Regions from separate parts of the Cupriavidus sp. 05L310 genome, predicted to be linked through region 1. Evidence: predicted binding sites of a transcription regulator. Region 1 holds the regulator's gene; each other region holds the start of a gene.
The links. The regulator sigma-54, encoded in region 1, starts transcription at its own class of promoters, with help from an activator protein. The targets are predictions, from matches to a motif close to TGGCANGNAANCTGCTTT.
Positions count from the first base shown of each region.

Region 2: urtA (urea ABC transporter substrate-binding protein) is a predicted target of sigma-54. The motif match lies at 1,099-1,116, and genes of this name have one in related genera.
Region 3: AC1DS6_RS17125 (circularly permuted type 2 ATP-grasp protein) is a predicted target of sigma-54. The motif match lies at 1,573-1,590, and genes of this name have one in related genera.

Region 1 covers NZ_JBFTOX010000016.1:62,009-65,282, forward strand. The annotation lists gene hpf (ribosome hibernation-promoting factor, HPF/YfiA family) at 81-431, opposite strand; gene AC1DS6_RS13945 (RNA polymerase factor sigma-54) at 481-1,956, opposite strand; gene lptB (LPS export ABC transporter ATP-binding protein) at 2,104-2,889, opposite strand; gene lptA (lipopolysaccharide transport periplasmic protein LptA) at 2,926-3,274, opposite strand, start outside.
Region 2 covers NZ_JBFTOX010000018.1:79,413-82,686, reverse strand. The annotation lists gene AC1DS6_RS15295 (MFS transporter) at 1-439, opposite strand, end outside; gene AC1DS6_RS15290 (hypothetical protein) at 645-1,004, shown strand; gene urtA (urea ABC transporter substrate-binding protein) at 1,171-2,436, shown strand; gene urtB (urea ABC transporter permease subunit UrtB) at 2,627-3,274, shown strand, end outside.
Region 3 covers NZ_JBFTOX010000021.1:94,767-98,040, reverse strand. The annotation lists gene edd (phosphogluconate dehydratase) at 1-808, shown strand, start outside; gene AC1DS6_RS17130 (gluconokinase) at 998-1,507, shown strand; gene AC1DS6_RS17125 (circularly permuted type 2 ATP-grasp protein) at 1,804-3,274, shown strand, end outside.

The sequences.
Region 1 (3,274 bases):
AAGCCGCGCTATGGGCGCGGCTTGATTCCGGTTTCAAGGGAGTGACACCGGCGGCCCGGTCTGTGGGCCACCAGGCACGGTCATTGCTGCATCTGCGATGCGGCCATCTGATACTTGACCGCTTCGCGGTCGTGGCTTTGCACGCGATCCTTATGGCGAATCACCTGCCGGTCGAGCTTGTCGACGAGCGCGTCGATAGCGGCATACAGGTCTTCATGATGCGCTTCGACAAAGATGTCCTTGCCCTTGAGATGTAGATTGATTTCCGCGTACTGCCGCCGGTCCTTTTCTTTTGTATTGTCGACAGAGAGCAGCACACTTACGCCAATGACTTGATCAAAATGCCTGACGATACGCTCCAGTTTCGTTTCCACGTACTCACGCAGCGGGGGCGTGATGTCCAAGTGGTGTCCACTGATCTTGAAGTTCATAGCGTTTCTCCTTCTGAAAGAGTTGCACCAGGCAGGCGATGCAACTCGGCTACAAAGTCTTGCGGAGAGTAACTGCCGGAATCTTGAGCGCCTCGCGGTATTTGGCAACGGTGCGTCGTGCCACTACGAAGCCTTGCTCGCCGAGCAATTCGGCAATCCGGCTGTCGGACAAGGGATTCCTGGCGTCTTCGGCTCCTATCAGTTGCTTGATCAACGCACGAATTGCCGTTGACGAGGCCGCGCCGCCGGTTTCTGTGGATACGTGACTGCCGAAGAAATACTTCAGCTCGAAAGTCCCCATCGGCGTTGCCATGTATTTATTGGTAGTCACCCGAGAGATGGTGGACTCGTGTAAACCCAGTGTATCGGCAATCTCCCGCAAAACCAAGGGGCGCATCGCAATTTCACCGTGGGTGAAGAAGTTCTTTTGACGTTCGACAATAGCTTGTGCAACGCGCAATATCGTGTCGAACCTTTGCTGGATATTCTTGATCAACCAGCGTGCCTCCTGCAGTTTTTGCTGCAGTCCCGCAGCACCCGCATCGCCTTTTGCACCGCGCAATATCTGCGCGTACATGTCGTTGATACGTAGCCGCGGCATCACATCCGGATTGAGCTGCGCGATCCAGCCGCCATTCAGTTTACGGACAAAAACATCGGGCACGACGAAGTCGGCTTCGGGGCGGCTGTACGCATGGCCCGGATAAGGCGCCAGAGAGCGGATCAGTTCATGCGCCGACTTCAATTCCGGCTCGTCCACCTGCAGCGCTTTTTTCAGGCGCGTGTAGTCGCGCACCGCGAGCAGTTCCAGGTGATTGGTGACAATGGTCAGCGCCAGGTCGCGCTGCGGGTGCTTGATGCGGCGCAATTGCAGCGCCAGGCATTCGGCCGCATTGCGTGCGCCGACACCAGGCGGATCGAAGCTCTGCAGCAGGGTAAGGACGGCGTGGATCTCGTCGACCTCGAATTCAAGTTCATCCGGCAGTTCGCTGCAGATTTCCTCGAGCGAGGCGCTCAGGTAGCCGTCGTCGTCCAGCGACTCGACCAGGAAGATGGCCAGCCCCTTGTCGCGCAACGAAATTTTCAGCGGCGCGAGCTGTTCCATCAGATGTTCGCGCAGCGTGGGTTCGGCGTCGCGCAACTGCATCGGGGTCTTTTCGTCGTCGTCGCCTTGCGGGCGGCGGGCGAAGTCGTCGAGGCTCCAGTCGTTGCCGTAGTCCTCGTTGCTGTCGGAATAGCTGTCTTCGGCCTCGGGCGCGCCGTCGGGGCGGTTCTCGCTGGTGCCCTGGCCGTCGGCGGGCGCCGGCGCGGGAGCGCTCTGCATGTTGACCGAGCCGTCGGCGGCAACGCGCAACGGGCTGTCGAGCCAGTCGTTCTCGCGTTCGAGCAAAGGGTTCTCGGTCAGCGCCTGTTCCACTTCCTGCTGCAGTTCGAGCGTGGACAGTTGCAGCAGCCGGATCGACTGCTGGAGTTGCGGCGTGAGCGCGAGATGCTGCGAGAGGCGGAGCTGTAGCGACGGTTTCATGCGACCTATTTTATGCCCAACTTCCGTGCCGGTGGAACGGAAATTGCTATCGCTGATGACGCCGTGATCGTTGCAGGGTAAAAGGCGACACCGGAGCCACCTTGGGCACAAGGTCGCCGCAGCTGCCGCTTGCTGTGGCGCGCCGCGTTACATGCGGAAATTCTCGCCCAGGTAGACCTTGCGCACCGACTCGTTGGCGATGATGTCTTCAGGCCGGCCCGAGGCCAGCACGGCGCCTTCGCTGATGATGTAGGCGTGATCGCAGATGCCCAGCGTCTCGCGCACGTTGTGGTCGGTGATCAGCACGCCGATATTGCGCGCCTTGAGGAAGCTGACGATGCGCTGGATCTCGCCCACCGCGATCGGGTCGACGCCGGCGAAGGGCTCGTCTAGCAGGATGAAGCGGGGCGCCGAGGCCAGGGCGCGGGCGATTTCCACGCGGCGGCGTTCGCCGCCTGACAGCGAAAGCGCCGGATTGTCGCGCAGGTGGGCAATCTGGAGGTCATCGAGCAGCGTGTCCAGCCGGCGCTCGAGTTCGGCCTTGCCAAGTGGCTTGCCGTCCTGGATCTGCAATTCCAGTACCGCGCGGATGTTCTCCTGCACATTCAGCTTGCGGAACACCGAAGCTTCCTGCGGCAGATAGGACAGGCCCATGCGTGCCCGTTCGTGAATGGCCAGGCCGCTGATGTGCTTGTCGTCGAGCACGATGTCGCCCTCGTCCAGCGCCACCAGTCCCACGATCATGTAGAAGGAGGTGGTCTTGCCCGCGCCGTTGGGCCCCAGGAGTCCGACCACCTCGCCGCTCTTTACGTCGAGGGACACATCCTTGACCACCGTGCGCGAGCCGTAGCGCTTTTTCAGGTGGCGCACGACCAGCGTGCTGCTGTCCTTCAGGGTGGCGGGCTGGGAGGGTGCGGTTTGGGTAACGGTCATGAAGGCTGAATCCGTGGATCGGGCGACGCGGCGGCGTCAGGGATTGACGGGGGCGGGCGCAGGCTTGAGCGGCAGCGGGGCGCCGGCGGCGCCGCTGGCGGGTTGCTCCTGGCGCGGCGACAACACGGCGCGCACGCGACCGGACGGGCTGCCCGCCGTCGCGTTCTCCGTACCGCCGCTGGCGGTGTAGAACTCGTTGCGGCTGTCGTAGGTGATCACTGCGCCGCGGATCTCGTCGACCAGCTTGGCGCCGGCCAGCCGCGCCATGCGTGCGCGGCCGATCAGCTTGGACAGCTCCTGCTTGCCGTCATACTCGATGCGGTCGCCCCAGCCGTCGATGTATTCGTCGACGTTGTCGCGCTTCTGGCGGATATAAGCCTGCTTG
Region 2 (3,274 bases), on a different contig from region 1:
CGCCCTGGTTGACCACCGCCACCGGCAGATTGCGCTTGTGGTCGGGAAACCATTTGAATAACGCATGCACGGAGATCGGGAAGGCCGGGCCCTCGGCCGCGCCAAGCAGCATGCGGCACAAGAGAATGGTCATGGCCGAGGTGGCCAGCGCCAGCGGTATTTGCAGCAGGGCCCACGACAGGCCCATCGCCAGCAGCAGCCAGCGCGTGGCCACGCGATTGGACAGAAATCCCACCAGCACGGTGGACAGCGAAAACAGCCAGAAGAAGCTGCTGGCGATCAGGCCGAACTCCGCCGGCGGCAGCTTCAGGTCCGCCATCAGCGGCACGGCCACCATGCCCAGCACGATCTTGTCGAGGAAGTTGATCAGCGACAGCCAGGTCAGCATCGAGGCCATGGCCCAGGCGCTGCGTGGCTGGTATGACGGAAGTGTGGTCATCGGTTTGCCTGGAGGCGTTGCTGGTTGGGATGGGATGTTCAAAAAGCCGGCTTGATGGTTCCGTTCAATCCAGGTGCTGCGCGATCAGTGCCATAGCGGACGTGCCCGAGCGGGCCGAAGCGCTCGGGGATTTCCGGCTGTGGCAAGCATGCGCTGGACCGGTCCAGGCTTTGGCGCGAAGGAGAAGCGGTGCAGGCGGGAGGGAATGTCGCAGCCGCGGCCCGGACAGGTGTTGTCGCGCCAGGTGCCGCCCACCGTGCCGGCATTCCCGAAGACGACGAAGGTATCGATGCAGGCTTGCCTGAGCCGGATGCCCATGCACATGTCGGCCACACTCGCGCCGATGATGACGATCTGGTTCCCTGGCGCCGCTGACGCGTTCAATGGGTTGTCTCCGTCGTGCTGTTTTCTGCTTGTCTGCGCAATATGCGGCAAGGGCACGGCGCGCAAGCGAACGGCCACCATAGAGCCGATTCGGGATTCGGGCAAGTCACGCCGCAGCATGCGCGCCGGCGGATGCCCCAATCTGATTCAGCCGCTGACGCCGCACTGGCTTGGTGCGTGACGTATCCGCACTATCGTGGTGCGGCATGGCGCGTGGCCGCCGCCGGAGGCTCGCCAGGCGGTGTGTGCAACCATGTATACAAGCTTGTATGCCATGGCATGCTAGTTGCAGAAGGTGTACCCGGGGTGCGTTGTTCCTTATCCAACACGACAATCTGGGAGCTGCAATGAAAAGACGTGACATGCTGAAACTGTCGGCGGTAGCCGCCGCGGCATTCTTCGCAACGGCAGGTGTTAGCCCGCTGGCATTGGCGCAGTCCAAGGAGCCGATCAAGGTCGGTATCCTGCATTCGCTGTCCGGCACCATGGCCATTTCCGAGACGTCGCTCAAGGACGTGGCGTTGATGACGATCGACGAGATCAACAAGAGCGGTGGTGTGCTTGGCCGCAAGCTTGAGCCGGTCGTGGTCGATCCCGCTTCCAACTGGCCGCTGTTCGCCGAGAAGGCGCGCCAGCTGATCACCAAGGACAAGGTTGCCGTCACCTTCGGCTGCTGGACCTCGGTTTCGCGCAAGTCGGTGCTGCCCGTTTATGAAGAGCTGAACTCACTGCTGTTCTACCCGGTGCAGTATGAAGGCGAGGAGATGTCCAAGAACGTCTTCTATACCGGCGCCGCACCCAACCAGCAGGCCATTCCCGCCGTGGAATACCTGATGAGCAAGGAGGGCGGCGGCGCCAAGCGCTTCTTCCTGCTGGGCACCGACTACGTCTACCCGCGCACCACCAACAAGATCCTGCGGGCCTTCCTGAAGAGCAAGGGCGTGGCGGACAAGGATATCGAAGAGGTCTACACGCCGTTTGGCCACAGCGATTACCAGACCATCGTCGCCAATATCAAGAAGTTCTCGCAAGGCGGCAAGACCGCGGTGATCTCCACCATCAACGGCGACTCCAACGTGCCTTTCTACAAGGAACTGGGCAACGCCGGCCTCAAGGCCAAGGACGTGCCGGTGGTGGCGTTCTCTGTCGGCGAGGAAGAGCTGCGCGGCATCGACACCAAGCCGCTGGTGGGCCACCTGGCCGCATGGAACTACTTCATGTCGGTCAAGAACCCGGAAAACGAAGCCTTCAAGAAGCAATGGGCGGCATGGGTCAAGGCCAACAACCTGCCGGGCGGCGACAAGCGCGTGACGAACGACCCGATGGAAGCCACCTACGTGGGCATCCATATGTGGGCGCAAGCCGTGAAGAAGGCCGGCACCACCGATACCGACAAGGTGCGCGCCGCGATGTATGGCCAGACCTTCAAGGCGCCGGACGGCTTCACGTTGACCATGGGCGAGAACCATCACCTGTACAAGCCGGTGATGATCGGCGAGGTCAAGGGCGACGGCCAGTTCACGGTGGTGTGGAAGACGCCGAAGGCAGTGCGCGCGCAGCCGTGGAGCCCGTTCATCGCGGGTAACGAAGGCAAGCCGGACAAGGTGATGTAAGACCGCGGGCGGGCCTGCGTCGAGAAGACCGCGCCCGCAAGCTGTCCGGTGTTTGTTCTCCGCCTTCGGGAGAGGGGAGCAAACCGACTTTGTTTCACTGCCGCGGGCCGCTTCAGGGCCGCGGCGCAAAGCAAAACCCGTCACGCCGACCAAGGTGGTCGCGCGCTTCCTGCGCGCGATCGCAAACCTTATGCACCGACCCTTATCGTTCTCTTTCGCTTCACGGTTGCGCGCCATGCTGGCAGCGTTGCTGCTGCTCGCCGCGTGCCCGCTGTGGGCCGCGCCGCTGACGCAGGCCGACCTGAAGCCACTGGCCGAAGACGACTTCGATGCCAAGACTGCCGCCATCACCGCGCTCACCAAGGCGCCGGTGGCGGAGGCGGGCCCCATTCTCAAGGCGCTGCAAGACGATACGCTGCAATACGCGCCCGGCGTCGGCATGGTGCGCCAGGACGGCGACAAGCTGGTGGACGCCATCAGCGGCAAACCGGTCACGGTCAAGCCCGATGCGCTCGAAGCGCTGACCCTTAACAACAGCCTGCGCGCGCTGGTGGACAGTGCCGCCAGCAGCACGCTGCTGCAATCGCCCGATGCGGCGGTGCGCACGCAGGCCGTCAACACGCTGCTGGACCAGCCCGGCAGCGCCTCGCGCCCGGTGGTGGAAGCCGCGCGCAAGGCCGAGGCCGATGCCGGCCTGCGTGCCAAGCTCGATGTGATCTGGGCCAATATCGTGCTGGCCGAGGGCAATCGCGACGAACGGCTGGAAGCCATTCATATTCTCGGGCGCGACAGCAATCCGCAAAGCCGGCAGAAGCTGCAGCCACTGCTGGAGCGTGAC
Region 3 (3,274 bases), on a different contig from region 1:
GATTCGCCAGTTGCTCGACGCGGGGCTGCTGCATGAGGACGTGGAAACCGTGGCCGGGCACGGCCTGGCACGCTACACGCAGGAACCCGTGATGATCGACGGCGTGCTGCAGTGGCGTGACGGTGCGGCTACCAGCGGTGACGCGACGGTTCTGGCCACCGCGGCCGAGCCGTTCTCCGCCGAGGGCGGCCTGCGCTTGCTGCAGGGCAATCTTGGCCGCGGCATGATCAAGGTGTCGGCGGTGGCGCCGGAGCATCGGGTGGTGGAGGCGCCGGCGCGCGTCTTCGATTCCCAGGAAGGCTTGCAGGCCGCGTTCGATGCCGGCGAGCTGGCTGGCGATGTGGTCGCGGTGGTGCGCTTCCAGGGGCCGAACGCCAACGGCATGCCCGAGCTGCACCGCCTTACGCCGGTGCTGGGCGCGCTGCAGGATGCCGGCCACAAGGTGGCGCTGGTGACCGATGGGCGCATGTCGGGTGCTTCGGGTAAGGTGCCGGCTGTCATTCATGTGGGTCCGGAGGCACTTGCTGGGGGGCCCTTGTCGCGAGTGCGCGATGGCGACCGCCTCCGCGTGGATGCCGTCGCTGGCACCCTGGAATGGCTCGGTGGCGCCGACGGCGACGCCGACTTCGCGGCGCGCGCCTCGGCGGTACTGCCGGACGACGCTTTCGCCAGCTTCAGCGTCGGCCGCGGCCTGTTTGGCCTGTTCCGCCGCAATGCGCGGATAGCAGAAGAGGGCGGCAGCGCGCTGGACCTGTCCGAAGCCGACGCGCACGGCGCTGTCCAAACCGGCGCGGCCGTCGCACAATAGGCGGCGCGCCCCGATATTTGTGTCATTTGTGTCCCCGGCAGCCAACGGCTGGCGGGGACGACCCCGAGCCGGCCCATGCGGGTCCTATCATGGCTTCAGGGCCGTATGCTTCCGGACACTGCCGGCGGCCGGCGCGGGGACTACCGACAAGGATGGGCAAACCATCCGAACACGATCGCTGGAGCAGACATGATCTACATCCTGATGGGCGTTTCCGGCAGCGGAAAGAGCACCGTCGGCCAGATGCTGGCCGAGACCCTGCATTGCGGCTTTCACGACGCCGATGATTTCCACAGCGCCGCCAACAAGGCGAAGATGCACAACGGCATCCCGCTGACTGATGAAGACCGCTGGCCCTGGCTGGCCGCCATGCGCGCGGCGATCGATGCGGCCCGCGCCGAAGGCCGCACCCATGTGTTCACCTGTTCCGCGTTGCGCCAGACCTATCGCGACCGGCTGACGCCGCCCGACGGCGGCGTGACCTTTGTCTATATGAAGGGCGACGCCGCGGTCATCGGCGGTCGCCTGGCCGAGCGCAGCGAGCACTTCTTCAATCCGGCGCTGCTGCAGAGCCAGTTCGAAACGCTGGAGGAGCCGCGCGACGCGCTGGTACTCGATATCCGCCAGACCCCTGAAGCCCTGGTGCAGTACATCCTGGCCGAAGTGCCGGCATGCAAGGGTACGGCCGTGGCGCGTTAGCGCGGCGCGGTTGCCCCCGCCCGGACCGTTCCCGGGCGCCGTCTTGGTGCGAATTGAGGAGGGGCTGGCAGACATCTTGCTTAATCCATGTTTGATGGCGCGAATGCCCGCCGCTTGCGGCTTTCGTGGTCATAGGTATCCTATAGGTACAGCACTTCGAAGCATGACGACGGTCCGCGGCTGCGCCGCCGGGCTGCGGGTGGTGACCTCAAGGTGCTGTGCCGGGAACAAGAAGCCAATCAAAACGGGATCGCCGGCAGTTTGGGCGGCGCCCAAATCATGGGGGAACGGCCATCATGGCGGCGCGGTTTTTCGACGAGATGCTCGATTGGCAAGATGGCGTGGCGGCAGCGATCCACGCGGGAGAGTCCCTGCCGGCAGGTGCCGTGCGGGGGCATTACAAGCAGTTCGCGGACTGGCTGGCGCGACAGTCCGAAGGCACCATGGGCAACAAGCGCGCGGAGGCGGACCTGATCTTCCGGCGTGTGGGCATCACTTTCGCCGTGTATGGCGAAAAGGACGAGTCCAACAGCGGCACCGAGCGCACCATCCCGTTCGACGTGATTCCCCGGATCTTTCCCGCCAGCGAGTGGGCCACGCTGGAGCGCGGGCTGCGCCAGCGGGTCTCCGCGCTGAATCGCTTCATTCACGATATCTATCACGGCCAGGACATCATCCGCGCCGGCGTGATTCCCCCAGACCAGATCTACAACAACGCGCAGTACCGGCCCGAGATGCTCGGCATCGACGTGCCGCGCGATATCTATGCCCACGTTGCGGGCATCGACGTGGTACGCGCGGGCGAGGGCGAGTTCTACGTGCTGGAAGACAACCTGCGCGTGCCCTCCGGCGTCTCCTACATGCTGGAGAACCGCAAGATGATGATGCGGTTGTTTCCCGACCTGTTCGCGCGCAACCGCGTGGCGCCGGTGGCCCACTATCCGGACCTGTTGCTCGACATGTTGCGCGGGGTCTCGCCGCAGAACATCGCCGATCCCACCGTGGTGGTACTGACGCCCGGCATGTACAACTCCGCCTATTTCGAGCACGCCTTCCTGGCCCAGCAGATGGGCGTGGAGCTGGTCGAGGGCAGCGACCTGTTCGTGCAGGACGATCATCTCTACATGCGTACCACGCAGGGCCCGCAGCGCATCGACGTGATCTACCGCCGGGTCGACGACGACTTCCTCGACCCGCTGGTGTTCCGGCCCGATTCCACGCTGGGCGCGGCGGGACTGCTGTCGGTCTATCGCGCCGGCAACGTCACCATCTGCAATGCCATCGGCACTGGCGTGGCCGACGACAAATCGATCTATCCCTATGTGCCGGACATGATCCGCTTCTACCTCGGCGAGGAAGCCATCCTGAACAATGTCCCGACCTATATGTGCCGCCGTCCCGACGACCTGCAGTACGTGCTCGATCACATGGACGAACTGGTGGTGAAGGAAACCCACGGCGCCGGCGGCTACGGCATGCTGGTGGGCCCGGCCGCCACCCGCGCCGAGATCGATACCTTCCGCGAGGTCGTGCGCGCGCGTCCGGAGCAGTACATCGCGCAACCCACGCTGGCGCTGTCAACCTGCCCGACCTACGTCGAGTCCGGCATCGCGCCGCGCCACATCGACCTGCGCCCATTCGTGCTGTCGGGCAAGGACGTGCGCATGGTGCCCGGCGGATTGACGCGCGTGGCGCTGCGGGAAGGCTCGCTGGTGGTCAATTCCTCGCAGGGCGGGGGCACCAAGGACACCTGGGTGCTGGAGCGCT